Regions from separate parts of the Rosenbergiella sp. YN46 genome, predicted to be linked through region 2. Evidence: predicted binding sites of a transcription regulator. Region 2 holds the regulator's gene; each other region holds the start of a gene.

Region 1 (4,035 bases), on a different contig from region 2:
ATATTTTGTCGTTAAAGCGAAACTGGAGCGGATGGCTGCGATCGATTCGCCCGCCGTCGGCCAGACGATTTACCTGTTTCATGCCCCACCTCCGGCCTGGCGTCGCGCATCGCTGGCGACGGATTCGCTCTCTTCGCGTTTCGGCAGGGCCACCACATTGACCTCAGCCAGGATTTTCGGCTGTTCGCCTATCCGGTAAGTTTCCAGAATTTCGTAGCTCACCGTATTACGCATCACGTTAAAGAATTTGCGGCAGCCCGCGGCATGAACCCAGAGTTCCCGATGTACACCGCGCGGGTTATCGCGAAAAAACAGATAGTCGCCCCACTCTTCATCGCTACAGGCGTCAGGGTCCACCGGGCGCACGATATGCGCCTGGCCTTTAGGGTGAAACTCTTCCTCTTCCCGGTGTTCGCCACACCAGGGGCACCAGATATGCAGCATCTCTCTTCCTCCTTGTTAGTGGGCCACACCGGCGGCGCCGTGCTCATCCACCAGCGCGCCGGTATTGAAGCGTTCAATGGAAAACGGGGCTGCCAGCGGATGGGGCCTGCCTTTTGCCAGGCTGGCGGCAAACACGTGGGCCGATCCCGGCGTGGCTTTAAAACCGCCGGTTCCCCAGCCGCAGTTAAACCACAGCCCTTTTACTTTGGTGGGCGACAGGATTGGGCTGGCGTCCGGCGTGGTATCGACGATGCCGCCCCACTGCCGGTTCATACGCACCCTTGAGAACGCCGGGAACATCTCGACTATCGCCTGAAGCGTATGTTCAATGGTGGAGTAGCTGCCCCGCTGCCCGTAGCCGGTATAGCCGTCGATACCGGCGCCGATCACCAGATCGCCTTTGTCCGACTGACTGATGTAGCCGTGAACGTGGTTCGACATCACCACGGTATCCAGCACCGGTTTAAGCGGTTCGGAAACCAGCGCCTGCAGCGGATGGGACTCCAGCGGCAGCTTCAATCCGGCCATTCCCGCCAGTACCCCGGAGTTGCCCGCCGCCACGCAGCCCACGGTGCGGGCTTCGATATCGCCGCGGGTGGTGTGAACGCCGTAGACCTGACCGTCGCGAATCATAAAGCCGGTAACTTCGGTCTGCTGCAGAATGTCCACCCCCAGGGCATCCGCCGCCCGGGCAAACCCCCAGGCTACCGCGTCATGGCGCGCCACGCCCCCTCTGGGCTGCCAGGAGGCCCCCAGAATCGGATAGCGGGCGTTTTTCGAGCAGTCGAGCATCGGTACCAGATCCTGCACCTGGCGGGCACCCAGCACCTCACCATCGATGCCGTTCAGGCGGTTGGCGTTGACCCGGCGCCGGATATCGCGCATGTCCTGGAGGGTGTGCCCCAGGTTCAGTACGCCGCGCTGGGAAAACATCACGTTGTAGTTGAGATCCTGCGACAGCCCTTCCCACAGCTTCATAGAGTGTTCAAACAGCGCCGCCGCCTCGTCCCACAGGTAGTTGGAACGCACGATGGTGGTATTGCGGGCCGTATTTCCGCCCCCCAGCCAGCCCTTTTCCACCACCGCGACGTTAGTAATACCGAACTCTTTTGCCAGGTAGTACGCGGTACCCAGACCGTGGCCACCGCCGCCGATGATAATCACGTCGTAGGACTTCTTCGGCGTGGGGGTACGCCACATACGCGGCCAGTTTTCATGGTGGCTGATACCATGGCGCAACAGGCTAAGCCCGGAATAATTTTGCATAACACGTCTCCCTGTCAGTCAGGCGAAAGCGGGCCGGCTCAGCGTCACCTGAGTTTCGCCGTACACCGGATAGCGGGCGCACAGCTCCGCCACGTTGGATCGCACCCAGGCTTCGATATTGCCGCTCTCTTCCCCCTTCGCCAGGGTATCGAGGATGTCGCAGATCCACTCCGCCAGCATTTCACATTCGCGCTGGCCGAAGCCGCGGGTGGTCACCGCCGGCGTGCCGATGCGCAGCCCCGAAGTGACAAAGGGACTGCGGGGATCGTTGGGTACTGCGTTTTTGTTAACGGTAATATGGGCGCGCCCCAGCGCGGCGTCCGCCTCCTTACCGGTGATGCCCTGGCGAATCAGAGAGACCAGAAACAGGTGGTTGTCGGTACCGCCGGAAACCAGATCGAAGCCGCGGCGGGCAAAGACTTGTGCCATCGCCCTGGCATTATCGATAACCCGGGCCTGATAGCGGACGAACTCTTCGCTCATCGCTTCACGCAGCGCCACCGCCTTGGCGGCGATAACGTGCATCAGGGGGCCGCCCTGCTGCCCGGGAAACACCGCGCCGTTCAGCTTTTTGTACAGTTCTTCGTCGCCGCTGGCGGAAAGAATCATGCCACCGCGCGGGCCGCGCAGGGTCTTATGGGTGGTGGTAGTCACCACATGGGCATGGGGCAGCGGACTGGGGTAGCAGCGCGCCGCCACCAGACCGGCGACGTGGGCCATATCCACCATCAGCCAGGCGCCCACTTCATCGGCGATTTCGCGAAAACGGCGCCAGTTCACCACCCGGGCATAGGCGGAAAATCCGGCGATGATAAGCTTCGGGCGATGCTCGCGGGCCAGCGCCTGCACCTCGTCGTAGTCTATTTCGCCGGTTTCCGGATTCAGGCCATATTGCACCGCGTTATAGTGCCTGCCGGAAACGTTGGGCGCCGCGCCGTGCGTCAGATGACCACCGTGGGCCAGACTCATACCCAGAATAGTGTCCCCGGGGGCCACCAGCGCCATAAAGGCCGCAGCGTTGGCCTGCGCCCCGGAATGCGGCTGCACGTTGGCATAATCTGCCCCAAACAGTATGCAGGCGCGTTCAATCGCCAGCCGTTCCACCACATCGACGTGTTCGCAGCCACCGTAGTAGCGCTTACCCGGATAGCCTTCGGCGTATTTATTGGTTAGCTGGCTCCCCTGCACCGCCATCACCTGAGGACTGGCGTAATTTTCAGAAGCGATCAGTTCGATATGACTTTCCTGGCGCACCATCTCGTCAACGACGGCGGCGAAAAGCTGGGGATCGGTATTATTCAAGTCGTCGGCATTCATTTGATTATCCTCAGGGTTAGCGCTGCGGCGGCACCATCCGCCATCCGTTAGCCAGGATAGATCGGAGGGCGGCCCTGAAGATTGAACAGATGCGACACCTTTCTGTCACAATCGCGACACAGGTTCTTAATTTATTGTTATTTAAGGAGATTAACTAACAGCGTCGTTTTATATTTTGGCGTGAAATAATAAAAGCGCGTCGGTTCACCGCGCTCAGACGGCATGATATGCAGGAAGAAGAGCTCAAACGCCTACTGGTTGCCAGTTTTACGGGCTCGGGCGGGGAGCCATTACCGTATATTTCAGCAGCTCCCGGCTCGCCTGAATGGCGTTCGTGATATCGCTGCTTCCCTGTAAGCGGCAGGGAAACGGCGGGCCACCGCCCGCCGCAGGTGATAAATCGTCAGTCGTCAGCGCCGACGCGCACCACCACCTTGCCGAAGTTTTTGCCCTCCAGCAGGTCGATCAATCCCTGGGGCGCGTGCTCCAGACCGTCGATCGCCATCTCACGATAGCGGATCTTGCCCTCCTGCACCCAGGGGATCATATCGCGGCGGAACTCATCAATACGGTGGCCGTAATCCTGACCGATAATAAAACCCTGCATCCGGATACGTTTTTTCAGGATGGTGCCCATCAGCAGCGCCAGGCGATCCGGCCCCGGTGGCAGTTGGGTGGCGTTATAGCCGGAAACCAGCCCGCATACCGGAACACGGGCGCGGGTATTCAGCAGCGGCAGCACCGCATCGAACACCTTACCGCCCACGTTTTCATAATAGATATCGATGCCCTGCGGACAGGCTTTGGCCAGCTGTTCGGCAAAATCCGGCGCCCGGTGATCCAGGCACTTATCAAAACCCAGGGTTTCAGTCGCATAGCGGCATTTTTCTTCGCCGCCGGCAACTCCCACCACCCTGCATCCTTTCAGCTTACCAATTTGCCCCACCGTAGCGCCCACCGGCCCGGTAGCGGCGGCAACCACCAGGGTTTCCCCCGCCTGTGGTTGAC
Region 2 (4,035 bases):
GGCGTTACGCGTTTCGGGATATGGGGATGCTGCGCTGGCATTGCGTGGTGGCGGCCAGTCATCCGCTGGCAGAAGAGAGGGGACCGCTGGATGACGAACGGCTGCGGCGCTGGCCTTCGCTGGTGCTGGAGGATACTTCGCGTTCGCTGCCTAAGCGTACCACCTGGCTACTGGATAACCAGCGCCGCATGGTGGTACCGGACTGGGAGAGTGCAAAAGAGTGTCTGGATGCCGGGTTGTGTGTCGGTATGGTGCCGGCCCATATTGCGCAACCTCGGATAAAAAGTGGTCGCTGGACGGCGCTGACCCTGGAAAACCGTTTTCCGGATGCCGCCTGCTGTCTGAGCTGGCGTCAGAATGAAGCGTCGCCGGTGCTGGTCTGGCTGCTGGATTATCTGGGGGATAGCGAAACGCTGAATGCGGAATGGCTGAAGGAGCCCGACTGAGCGGGCTCCCTGGCGTTAGCGCCGATAGTCGCGGAACGGGCCATCGGCCACCGAGCGGCGTTCAATCAGGCGTGGGTGAACTTCCAGAGTGCGGGACTGCTCGCGCTTATTGACGATACGGTCGATAAGCATATTAAAAGCCGTTTCTCCCAGAGAATCCTTGGGCTGGTGGATGGTGGTCAGCGCTGGTGTGAAGTAACGGGAGTTGCGCACATTGTCATAACCGATAATCGAAATATCCTGAGGAACCCGCAGGCCCATTTCGTCGGCGGCGCACAGGGCGCCCATCGCCATTACATCGCCGCCGCAGAATACCGCCGTGGGGCGCTGCGGCGCGGACAGAATCTGCTGCATGGCGCGGTAGCCGGATTCCGGCTCGAAGTCGCCCTGAACCACCCATTTTTCGTTCAGTCTGATGCGCGCTTCTTCCAGCGCCTTTTTAAAGCCTGCCAGACGGCCAGCGCCAGTATTGCGGTGCGGCGAGCCGGGGATCGCGCCGATATCGCGATGGCCGCGTTCAATCAGATAGCGTCCCGCCATGTAACCCCCTTCGAAGGCATTGTCGATCACCGAGTCGGTGAAATCGGCTTTCGCTTCGCCCCAGTCCATCACCACCATCGGAATGTGGCGGTACTCTTCGAGCATCTCCAGCAGCGGCTCCGGATATTCCGAACACATCACCAGCAGGCCGTCAACGCGCTTCTGGGCCATCATCGACAGGTAGGCGCGTTGCTTTTCCTGGTTGTTCCAGGCGTTGCCCAGTACCAGGGTGTAGCCCGTATCAAAACAGTTTTTCTCTATGGCCTCGATAATTTCCGCAAAGTAGGGGGCTTCACTGCTGGTGGCCAACAGCCCGATGGTCCTGGTGTTATTCACTTTCAGGCTGCGGGCTACGGCGCTGGGTGAGTAATGTAGCTCTTTGATGGCGGCCCATACCGCATTACGGGTCTCTTCCGCGACAAAGCGGGTTTTATTAATGACATGTGACACCGTCGTGGTGGAGACGTTTGCCCGCTTTGCCACATCTTTAATTGTTGCCATCAGTCGTCACTCCCGGCCATTTCCTGGGTTCCTGAATACCGGCCGGTTAATCGTTTGCCTGGACTTATCCCGGGGCGCAACTTTTCGGGCTGCGGGTATGTCGGGGAGGCGACATTAAACGGGAGGAGGGCATAACCGGACGGCGCATAAACAAGTTAGCCGGGGATTTTGTCCTATCTTCGCCAAAAGTGGAAGAGGAAATCTGCATATAAAGCCACTTGATGCAGGATTTTCAGAGCCGTTTGTGGGAAAATGAATCAGTCCTTACACTAAATATGGAAAAGGAGCAGGAGAAACGCATGAGTACCGATCTGAAATACTCGCTGATCACCACCATTATCGCCCTTGGCGTGATTGTTGGCGGCGCCCTGACCGCCGTACTGCATTAATCTCCGGCCCGGATGCGCCCTGTTGCGTATCCGGGCCTTTCTATTATTGCCATTTGCGCAACAGCCTTTTGCTTTTAACACGACTTTAACTTTTCCCTTCAGACTGTCATTATTCTCCGCCTGACGATATCCGGAAGCAGTGAGTTCCGCCCTTGCGGAAGCTGTCTCCCGAATTTACCGGAGAAATAACAATGAAAGTCAATTTCCCCTTACTGGCGCTGGCCATCGGGGCATTTGGTATAGGAACAACAGAATTTTCCCCTATGGGCTTATTACCGGTGATCGCCGATGGCGTAGGGGTTTCCATTCCCGTGGCCGGTATGCTGATTAGCGCTTACGCAATTGGCGTAATGGTTGGCGCGCCGCTGATGACGCTACTGCTATCGCATCGTGCCAGACGCAGTGCGCTGCTGTTTCTGATGGGAATCTTTATTGTCGGCAACCTGCTGTCAGCGCTGGCGCCGAATTATGGCATGCTTCTGCTTTCCCGCATTATCACCAGCCTTAACCACGGCGCTTTCTTTGGACTGGGATCGGTAGTGGCGGCGAGCCTGGTACCCAAAGAGAAGCAGGCCAGCGCGGTAGCCACTATGTTTATGGGACTGACTATCGCTAACATCGGCGGCGTGCCAGCTGCGACCTGGCTGGGCAGCGCCATCGGCTGGCGTATGTCCTTCCTTGCCACCGCCGGTCTGGGCGCGATCGCGATGCTGAGCCTGTGGCTGTCACTGCCTGCGGGCGGCGCTGGGGCTCGTCCGGACGTGAAGCGCGAGCTGGGAGTACTGATGCGTCCTCAGGTATTAATGGCGCTGCTGACCACGGTTCTGGGCGCAGGGGCGATGTTTACCCTTTATACCTATATCGCACCGGTACTTCAGCGCGTGACTCACGCATCACCGGGTTTCACTACCGGGATGTTGGTGCTGGTGGGGCTGGGATTTTCGCTGGGTAACTATCTGGGCGGCCGCTGCGCTGACCGTTCGGTTAACGGTACTCTGAAAGGTTTTCTGCTGCTGTTGACCGTGATTATGGTGGCGATACCCTGGCTTGCGCGCAGCGAGGTCGGCGCCGCTATCGCCATGGTAGTTTGGGGCGCGGCAACCTTTGCCGTGGTTCCGCCGCTGCAGATGCGGGTGATGCGCGTAGCCCATGAAGCGCCGGGGCTCTCTTCGTCGGTCAATATTGGTGCTTTTAACCTCGGTAACGCGCTGGGCGCGGCGGCGGGCGGTGCGGTAATCTCCGGTGGGCTGGGATACGGCTTTGTTCCGGTGATGGGCGGCATTATCGCCGCACTGGGACTACTACTGGTGCTGTTTTCGTCGCGTAAGACGTCGGAGCGGACGCTGGCCGTGGATGCCGAGTAATGAAAACGACGCCCCCTTGAACCCAGGGGGCGAATCCACGCGTTAGCGCAGAGTGTTCGGGGTCATAACCCGGCGGGCGCCAATGTAGTGGCGCTGCCAGTAGTCGTCACTCAGAGAGGTTATCTGGATATCGCGCCCGGTGCGCGGCGACTGGATAAACTTGCCATTTCCCACATAGACCCCTACGTGATCGGCGGCGCCGCGGCCGCGAATGCGGAAGAAAACCAGATCGCCGCGCTGTAGCTCGCCGCGATTCACCGGTGCTGCGTCGCGCAGGTGATACATTTCGTTGGCGGTGCGGGGGATGCGGATATTGACCAGATCTTTATAGGCATACCAGACCAGACCGCTGCAATCAAAACCGGTACGCGGCGAACTTCCTCCCCAGTGATAGGGTTTTCCCAACTGATTCATTAATTTACTCATTGCCAGTTTGCGGGCCTTTTCGATTCTGGCTCTGTGAGCGCTGGCTATTGAGGCGTCTGTGGCGTGAGCGCGGTTTTTTCGCTGAGCGGTGTGTTTATTACTGCGGGCGCTGGCGTGGCGTTTGCTGGTGCGCAGCGCCGGCTTATGACGGGTACCTGACTTATGGGGGCGAGCCTTGTGCTGTGTCGTCTGGTGGCTGTGTCCCGCAGCCTGGGCAGGAGCCACCAGGGCGCTGCCCAGGAACAGCGCGCAAACGGTAAGCGCAAATTTTCTTTTTCGGGCCACTCGTTATCTTCCTGAACGATGGTTAGTGCGGCGCCGGGCGGCGTCGTCTCTGAGCGTCAGGGGATTTTAATCTACTGAAACCGC
Region 3 (4,035 bases), on a different contig from region 2:
CTCGCCCACCGCCAGACGGGCAGAGGCGGCGAAGTCCAGCAGCGCCACCGGCGCGCGCTCGCCCATCGCCATGGCTTCGCCGTGATAGCTGTCCAGGCTGGCGGTGGTCACCGCGCAGTCGGCGACCGGTATCTGCCAGGGGCCAACCATCTGATCCCGGGCCACCATACCGGTAACGGTGCGGTCGCCAATGGTTATCAGGAAGGTTTTTTCGGCGACCGCAGGCAGATGCAGCACTCGTTTCACCGCCTCGCCAAGTTCGATACCGGTGCGATCCAGCGCCTGGCCCTGCGCCTTCCGGCTGGTCACGTCGCGGGTCATTTTCGGGGTTTTACCGAGCAGAACATCCAGCGGCATATCGATAGGCTGGTTGCCGAAGTGGCTATCGTTCAGGGTCAGGTGCAGCTCCTCCGTCGCTTCGCCGATCGCAGCCCAGGGCGCGCGCTCGCGGCGGCACAGGGCGTCGAAATCCGCCAGCCGCTCCGGCGCAACCGCCAGCACATAGCGCTCCTGGGATTCGTTACACCAGACTTCCAGCGGGCTCATGCCCGGCTCATCGCTCAGGATATCCCGCAGTTCGAAACGTCCGCCGCGCCCGCCATCGCTCACCAGCTCCGGCATCGCGTTGGAAAGGCCGCCCGCGCCCACGTCGTGGATAAACAGGATCGGGTTGTCTTCGCCCATCTGCCAGCAGCGGTCGATCACCTCCTGGCACCGGCGTTCCATTTCCGGGTTATCGCGCTGTACTGAAGCGAAATCGAGATCGGCGTCGGACTGTCCGGAATCCATTGACGAAGCGGCGCCGCCGCCCAGCCCGATATTCATCGCCGGGCCACCCAGTACAATCAGCTTCGCTCCCGGCGGAATCTCCCCTTTCTGAACGTGATCGGCGCGGATATTGCCGATACCGCCAGCCAGCATGATGGGTTTGTGGTAACCGCGCACCTCGTCGCCGTTGTGGCTGTTCACCCGCTCCTCGTAGGTGCGGAAATAGCCGTTCAGGGCCGGGCGCCCAAATTCGTTGTTAAAAGCGGCGCCGCCCAGCGGGCCATCCAGCATGATATCCAGCGCCGAAACGATGCGTTGCGGCTTGCCGAAATCCTCTTCCCAGGGCTGCCCGAAACCGGGAATACGCAGGTTAGAGACCGAAAAACCCACCATTCCCGCTTTGGGTTTGGCGCCGCGTCCGGTAGCGCCTTCATCACGAATTTCACCGCCTGATCCGGTGGCCGCGCCCGGCCAGGGCGAGATAGCGGTCGGATGGTTATGGGTTTCCACCTTCATCAGGATATGCGTCGGCTCCTGATGATACTGATAATAACCATCGGCTGCCTGTGGATAGAAGCGTCCAACCTCGGAGCCTTCCATGACCGCCGCGTTATCTTTATAGGCGGACAGTACGTAGTCAGGCGTCTGCTCGAAGGTATTTTTGATCATCTTAAACAGCGACTTCGGTTGGGCTTCACCATCGATGACCCAGTCGGCGTTGAAGATTTTATGGCGGCAGTGTTCGGAGTTCGCCTGAGCGAACATATAGAGTTCGATATCGTTAGGGTTACGACCCAGCGCGGTGAACGCCTGCTGCAGATAGTCGATTTCGTCTTCCGCCAGCGCCAGTCCCAGGCGAACGTTGGCCTCAAGCAGCGCTTCACGGCCCCGTCCCAGCAGATCGACGCTCTGTACCGGACGCGGATCGTGGCAGGCGAACAGAGATTCCGCCTGTTCGGGAGAGGTGAACACGCTTTCCATCATTCTGTCGTGAATCAGGGCCGCCGCCTCATCGCGCTGGGCAGGGCTCAGTTCCCCTTCCAGATACCAGGCTACGCCGCGCTCCAGGCGCTTCACCTGACTCAGACCGCAGTTACGGGCGATATCGGTCGCTTTGGAGGACCAGGGAGACAGCGTGCCGGGACGAGGCGTCACCAGCAGCAGCGTGCCGCCAGGCGTATGGCTGGCCAGAGTCGGGCCATACTCCAGCAAGCGTACAAGCCGCGCGCGCGCTTCATCGTCCAGGGGGGCTGCCAGGGAGGCAAAGTGCATATATTCGGCATATACGCCGGTCACCGGCAGCCGGGCCGCGTTAAAACGATCCAGCAATTTATTGATTCGGAAGGCTGACAGGGCGGGCGAACCACGCAGAATTTCCATCATAAGATCTCTCGTCTTCGAAGCGGCTGTATGGCGCCATTGGTGGCGTCAGGGGAAAACGGGCGTCATTATAGAGAATCCACAGCGACGACGAAACCGTTTGCGCACAAATAAAATCCCTGCGACGCTGTATGTAAAACGGTCAAAAAACGCACTAACTGGTTGCCAGCACAGGCATTGTTGAGCAAAATGCAGCTCCGACAGCCCGTATAATAATGAAATTTTCCGATTTCCCGGCCGAGACTTCAGACAGCGCAGAGACTTAACTTATTGAAGAAACTAAAGATTAACTATCTGCTTGTTGGCGTGGTCGCCCTGTTGTTAGCCATTGCGCTATGGCCCTCCATTCCCTGGTTTGGCAAAGCTGAAAACCGCCTCGCGGCGATTCAGGGCCGGGGAGTGCTGCGCGTTAGCACCATCGCCACACCGCTAACCTGGTATCGCGAGAAAAATAAAATCACCGGACTGGACTATGAGCTGGCGCAGCAGTTCGCCCGCTATCTGGGCGTTAAGCTGGAAATCAACGTTCGAGCCACCATCGATCAGCTATTCGACGATCTGGACAACGGTAAGGCGGACATTCTGGCGGCCGGACTGGTGTATAACAACGACCGCAGCCGGGCTTACCAGGCGGGGCCAGCCTATTACGCGGTATCTCAGCAGTTGGTTTATCGTAAAGGCAGCCCCAGGCCAAAGAGCCTTAAGGGGGTAACCGCGCAGCAACTGACCATCACTCCCGGGCTGGCGGCGTTGAGCGAACTGCGTAAGCTGCGCGAGGAGCAGTATCCCGGGCTGAGCTGGAGCATTGATGAACGCCGTGGCAGCAATGCGCTGCTGCGCCAGGTGCTGAACGGCGAAATTACCTATACCATCGCCGATTCCATCGCTATCAGCATATTCCAGCGTATTCATCCCCAACTGGCGGTAGCGCTGGACGTGACCGAAGAGCAGCCTGTGACCTGGTTTTCGTCCCGGGACGATGACGACAGCCTCTGCGCCGCCCTGCTCGACTTTTTTAGCGGCATCAGCGGCGACGGCACCCTGGCGCGGCTGGAAGAGAAATATCTGGGCCACGTCGGCGCCTTCGACTACGTGGATACCCGCAGTTTCCTGCGCGCCATCGATAACGTATTGCCAGAGATTCAGCCACTATTCGAAAAGTATGCGCACAACATCGACTGGCGCCTGCTGGCGGCGATTTCGTATCAGGAATCGCACTGGAATACGCAGGCCACCTCCCCCACCGGCGTGCGCGGCCTGATGATGCTGACCCGTAATACGGCGCAAAGTCTGGGGATTGAAGATCGACTGGATGCCGAACAGAGCATTCGCGGCGGCGCCAGTTATCTGCAAAAAATGATGAACAAGGTACCGGAATCAGTACCGGAAGAGGAGCGCATCTGGTACGCACTGGCGGCCTATAACATGGGTTATGCCCATATGCTGGACGCCCGGGCGCTGACCGCGAAACTGAAAAAGAATCCCGACAGCTGGGCGGATGTCAAGCAGACGCTGCCGCTACTGAGTCAGAAGCGCTATTACACCCTAACCACATACGGCTACGCCCGGGGCCACGAGGCTCACGCTTACGTAGAGAATATCCGCCGCTATCAGCAAAGTCTGGTGGGTTATCTGCGAGAAAAAGAGAGGCAAAAAGCGAAGAGCACCCGGCTCGCCCAGGGATACCCGGTGGTTACCCCCGATGAGGCGGCGCTTCCCGATTACGATCCATTTCCTTTTGCGCCTTTTTTTGCGCTCGCCGTTGGCGAAAAAATTCACTCAGAAGCGCCGAGCACGCTGGCGCAAGAATCCCGCCAGTAACCTGCACCCGGTGATTCATTCCCGGGTGGCCCAGCACATCCATCAGCGAACCGGCAGCGCCGGTTT
Region 4 (4,035 bases), on a different contig from region 2:
GATATAGCGCCGCAGTCGGAATCATAAAAACAGAGATGGCACGTTTCGTGCTGAGCAGGGTAATCACCTGTTGCTATATGCTTTTTTGGTGCGTCTGCCCCGGATCAGGGCAGACATCAGTTCCGGATGGTATCAACACTCAATCGCATTCACTGCCAGTCCCCCACGTGAGGTTTCCTTATACTTATCCTGCATATCCCGCCCGGTATCACGCATGGTGCGAATCACTTTATCAAGCGAAACAAAGTGCTGACCGTCTCCGCGTAGCGCCATCTGGGCGGCATTGATCGCTTTCATGGCAGCGATAGCATTACGCTCAATGCAGGGCACCTGCACCAGCCCGGCCACCGGATCGCAGGTCAGCCCCAGATTATGCTCCAGCGCGATCTCGGCCGCGTTTTCCACCTGCTCCGGAGTACCGCCCAGCACCTCGGTCAACCCGGCAGCAGCCATGGCGCAGGCGGAGCCAACCTCGCCCTGGCAGCCCACCTCGGCGCCTGATATCGAGGCGTTTTTCTTACACAGCGCCCCCACCGCTGCCGCGGCCAGCAGAAAGTCCACCACGTCCCCATCCCCGGCCCGCTCGCTAAAGCGCATGTAGTACATCAGCACCGCCGGAATGATACCGGCAGCGCCATTGGTAGGCGCCGTGACCATACGCCCGCCTGCGGCGTTTTCTTCATTTACCGCCAGCGCATAGAGGTTGATCCAGTCCATGGCCGACAGCGTGGTGCCAATCACATTCGCACCGGTGGCCTGCCTCAGGGAGCGATACAGGCCCGGGGCTCGACGTTTCACGTTCAGCCCGCCCGGTAATACGCCCTCGTTTTCCAGCCCCTGCGCGATGCACGCCTGCATAGCCTGCCAGATGGCGGCCAGACCGGTACGAATCGCCGGTTCATCGCGCCAGACTTTTTCGTTTTCCAGCATCAGCTCACAAACCCTTAACCCCTGCTGCCGACAGTGCGTCAGCAGTTCGGCTCCGGAGTTAAAGTCGTAAGGCAAAACCACCTGAGGTACCAGATGAGCGCTGGCGGTGGCTTCACTTTCGTCCAGCACAAAGCCGCCTCCCACCGAATAGTAAGTATTGGCATAAACCACCTCACGCTCGCCAAAGGCCGTCAGGCGCATGGCGTTCGGGTGATAAGGGAGCACTTCGTCCACAAAATGCAGATCGCGGTTCCAGTCAAAATCCACACCCGGGCCACCGGCCAGGGGCAGAAATCCGGTTTCGCACAGCGCCCGAATGGCAGGGGCGATAGTACGGGGCTCAACAGTTTCCGGCGCTTCGCCCATCAGCCCCATCAGCGTTGCTTTATCGGTACCGTGCCCCACGCCGGTAGCGCTCAGGGAGCCGAACAGATCCACCCTGACGCGGCGTACCGTCGCGCGCGCGCCCTGCTCGCTTAACTGGCGGATGAATCGCTGCGCGGCCCGCATTGGCCCAACGGTATGTGAACTGGAGGGGCCAACCCCAATCTTGAACAGATCAAAGACGCTGATGCTCATCCTCTTTCTCCCGGAGCCTGAATGAAATATCAGCATCGATTATTGCGACAAATTCACACCGGAAGATGCCAGATAGCGACGCTTCAGGTCATCAGACCGACCGGAAATTGCCGACAGCGCTGGCGCAGACCTTATGTCGCAAATCAATCCTCATAAGACGTTGCCAGGCATTCCGGGCCGCTGACCCGCCTTTATCATCCTCCAGGGCCAGGCTGTCTTAGCGCCCCACAGTTTACTGGCATTCCACACACCAACCATTTCCTGGGAGGAAACACTATGCCGGATTCGAAAGATCCGATGGTACCCGATGGTGAGGTTAACCCCTACGATACCGACTATCAGATAGGCCAGGATAATATTGTGGTCAGCGTCGGCCCGTTCGGGCTGGATATTCATAACCGCGTCTTTGTTATCTCCGGGCTGGCGGTCATCATCTTTGTCGCGCTGACGATGGCGTTCCATCGTCAGGTCGAACCCATCTTCAACGGCGTCCTCAACTGGCTGACCGGCAACCTGAGCTGGTTCTTTCTGAGCACCGGCAACATCTTCGTGCTGCTCTGCCTGGCACTGGTCTTTTCCCCGCTCGGCAAAGTACGTCTGGGCGGCACTCTGGCCAGACCGAACTACAGCTATCTGACCTGGTTTTCGATGTTGTTCGCCGCCGGAATGGGCATAGGTCTGATGTTTTACGGTGTGTCTGAACCACTGTCGCACTTCTCCAGCTCGCTGGCGGGAATCAGCATTGAAAACGGCGTTCGCAGCGACACCGCGCCGCTGGGGGCTGCCGCTGGCAACCCGGAAACTGCCCGCAGCCTGGCAATGGCCACCACCATCTTCCACTGGGCGCTTCACCCCTGGGCTATCTACGCCATGCTGGCGCTGGGACTGGGGCTGTTCTCTTTTAATAAGGGGCTGCCCCTGACCATGCGTTCAGTGTTTTACCCACTACTGGGAGATTCGGTCTGGGGCTGGCCCGGGCATATCATCGACATTCTGGCAGTATTGGCTACGCTGTTCGGCCTGGCCACCTCTCTGGGTCTGGGCGCCGCCCAGGCGGCCTCAGGCCTGAATTATCTGTTCGATATTCCCATGGGCGAAACCACCCAGATCCTGCTGGTGGTTGGGATTACCGCGGTTACGATGGTGTCGGTCATGGCCGGGCTGGAAAAGGGGGTACGCCGGTTGTCGGAAATCAATATGATACTGGCGGCGCTACTGTTGCTGTTCGTGATCGCCGTCGGCCCTACGCTTGCACTGGTGACAGGCTTTTTTTCGAACCTGGGCGCCTATCTGCAATACCTTCCGGCGCTGTCTAATCCCTTCGGGCGCGAAGACAGCCACTTTGTCGCCAGCTGGACCGCCTTCTACTGGGCCTGGTGGATCTCCTGGTCGCCGTTTGTCGGCATGTTTATCGCCCGGGTCTCTCGCGGACGCACCGTGCGCGAATTTATCATCTCAGTGCTGATTGTTCCGTCACTGGCCTGCGTAATGTGGATGACCATTCTGGGCGATACCACTATCTTCCAGTATTTTAATCAGGGGCATCAGGCCATCGCCAACGCGAAGCTGCCACTGCAGTTGTTCACCATGCTGGATACGCTACCGCTGGCGAAGATCACTTCGCTCATTGGCATTCTGTTGGTAGTAGTATTTTTTGTCACCTCATCGGATTCCGGCTCGCTGGTGATCGACATTATCTCGGCAGGCGGCAAGGTCAACGCCCCCACGCCACAGCGAGTATTCTGGTGCAGTTTCCAGGGCGTGGCGGCCATTGCGCTGCTGCTGGGCGGCGGTCTGGTGGCGCTGCAGACTATGGTGCTCTCTACCGGACTTCCATTCGCCATCGTCTTGCTGATTGCCGCGTTTTCAGTGCTTAAGGGGCTGGCTTCGGAGCCCAGACATAGTCGCCCGGCTCCGGGTACGGAACAGGGCTAAGCCCCGGAGATTTAGCATGCAGGCTGAACATAAGGAAATCATCGACTTTCTGCGCAGCTCACCGCCCTTCGATGCACTACCCGACGCAGCGCTGACGCTGGCGGCCGCCAATATTGACGTCTGTTATTTCAAGGCGGGCAGCAGCATCCTCTCCTTCGGCCAGCAGGTGGACGCCTGGTATGTGGTGCGCAGCGGCGCTGTCGAGGTCTATCGGCGTAATGGCGAACTCTACAACCGCCTCAGCGCCGGAGGTTATTTCGGCCAGTTCGGCCTGTTGCGCGAAAGCAGCGTGCGTTTTCCGGTCACAGCCCTGGAGGACACCCTGGTCTGGCTGATACCTGCGCCGGTGTTCCATCAACTGTTCACCCAATATGAAGCCTTCGCCGACATGGTGGAGGTGGAAGATCGCACCCGGCTGCGCCATACCATAGCCCGTACCGAAGATGCCAACGAACTGCTTACCTCACGCATTGATACGCTCATCAGCCGTAAACCGGTGACTATCGATACCTTCGCCAGCGTGCGGGAAGCGGCCATGATGATGAGTGTCGAAGGGGTATCTTCACTACTGGTGATGCACTCCGGCGTACC

Evidence for each region. The regulator PurR, encoded in region 2, represses purine synthesis genes. The targets are predictions, from matches to a motif close to CANGCAAACGTTTGCNTG.
Region 1: a site for PurR is predicted at 3,065-3,082, ahead of glyA (serine hydroxymethyltransferase). Genes of this name have one in related genera too.
Region 3: a site for PurR is predicted at 2,238-2,255, ahead of purL (phosphoribosylformylglycinamidine synthase). Genes of this name have one in related genera too.
Region 4: a site for PurR is predicted at 1,756-1,773, ahead of V3W49_RS06095 (L-serine ammonia-lyase). Genes of this name have one in related genera too.

Annotation. Positions count from the first base shown of each region.
Region 1 is NZ_JAZHEE010000005.1:64,116-68,150, reverse strand. It holds gene V3W49_RS06505 (sarcosine oxidase subunit alpha family protein) at 1-82, opposite strand, end outside; gene V3W49_RS06500 (sarcosine oxidase subunit delta) at 79-444, opposite strand; gene V3W49_RS06495 (sarcosine oxidase subunit beta family protein) at 460-1,710, opposite strand; gene glyA (serine hydroxymethyltransferase) at 1,729-3,027, opposite strand; gene curA (NADPH-dependent curcumin/dihydrocurcumin reductase) at 3,431-4,035, opposite strand, start outside.
Region 2 is NZ_JAZHEE010000021.1:21,904-25,938, reverse strand. It holds gene punR (DNA-binding transcriptional activator PunR) at 1-446, shown strand, start outside; gene purR (HTH-type transcriptional repressor PurR) at 462-1,487, opposite strand; gene cydH (cytochrome bd-I oxidase subunit CydH) at 1,787-1,876, shown strand; gene V3W49_RS14820 (MFS transporter) at 2,068-3,240, shown strand; gene V3W49_RS14815 (C40 family peptidase) at 3,283-3,951, opposite strand.
Region 3 is NZ_JAZHEE010000027.1:9,294-13,328, forward strand. It holds gene purL (phosphoribosylformylglycinamidine synthase) at 1-2,151, opposite strand, end outside; gene mltF (membrane-bound lytic murein transglycosylase MltF) at 2,419-3,969, shown strand; partial or broken gene tadA (tRNA adenosine(34) deaminase TadA) at 3,881-4,035, opposite strand, start outside.
Region 4 is NZ_JAZHEE010000004.1:273,588-277,622, reverse strand. It holds gene V3W49_RS06095 (L-serine ammonia-lyase) at 133-1,509, opposite strand; gene V3W49_RS06090 (BCCT family transporter) at 1,786-3,444, shown strand; gene V3W49_RS06085 (DUF294 nucleotidyltransferase-like domain-containing protein) at 3,461-4,035, shown strand, end outside.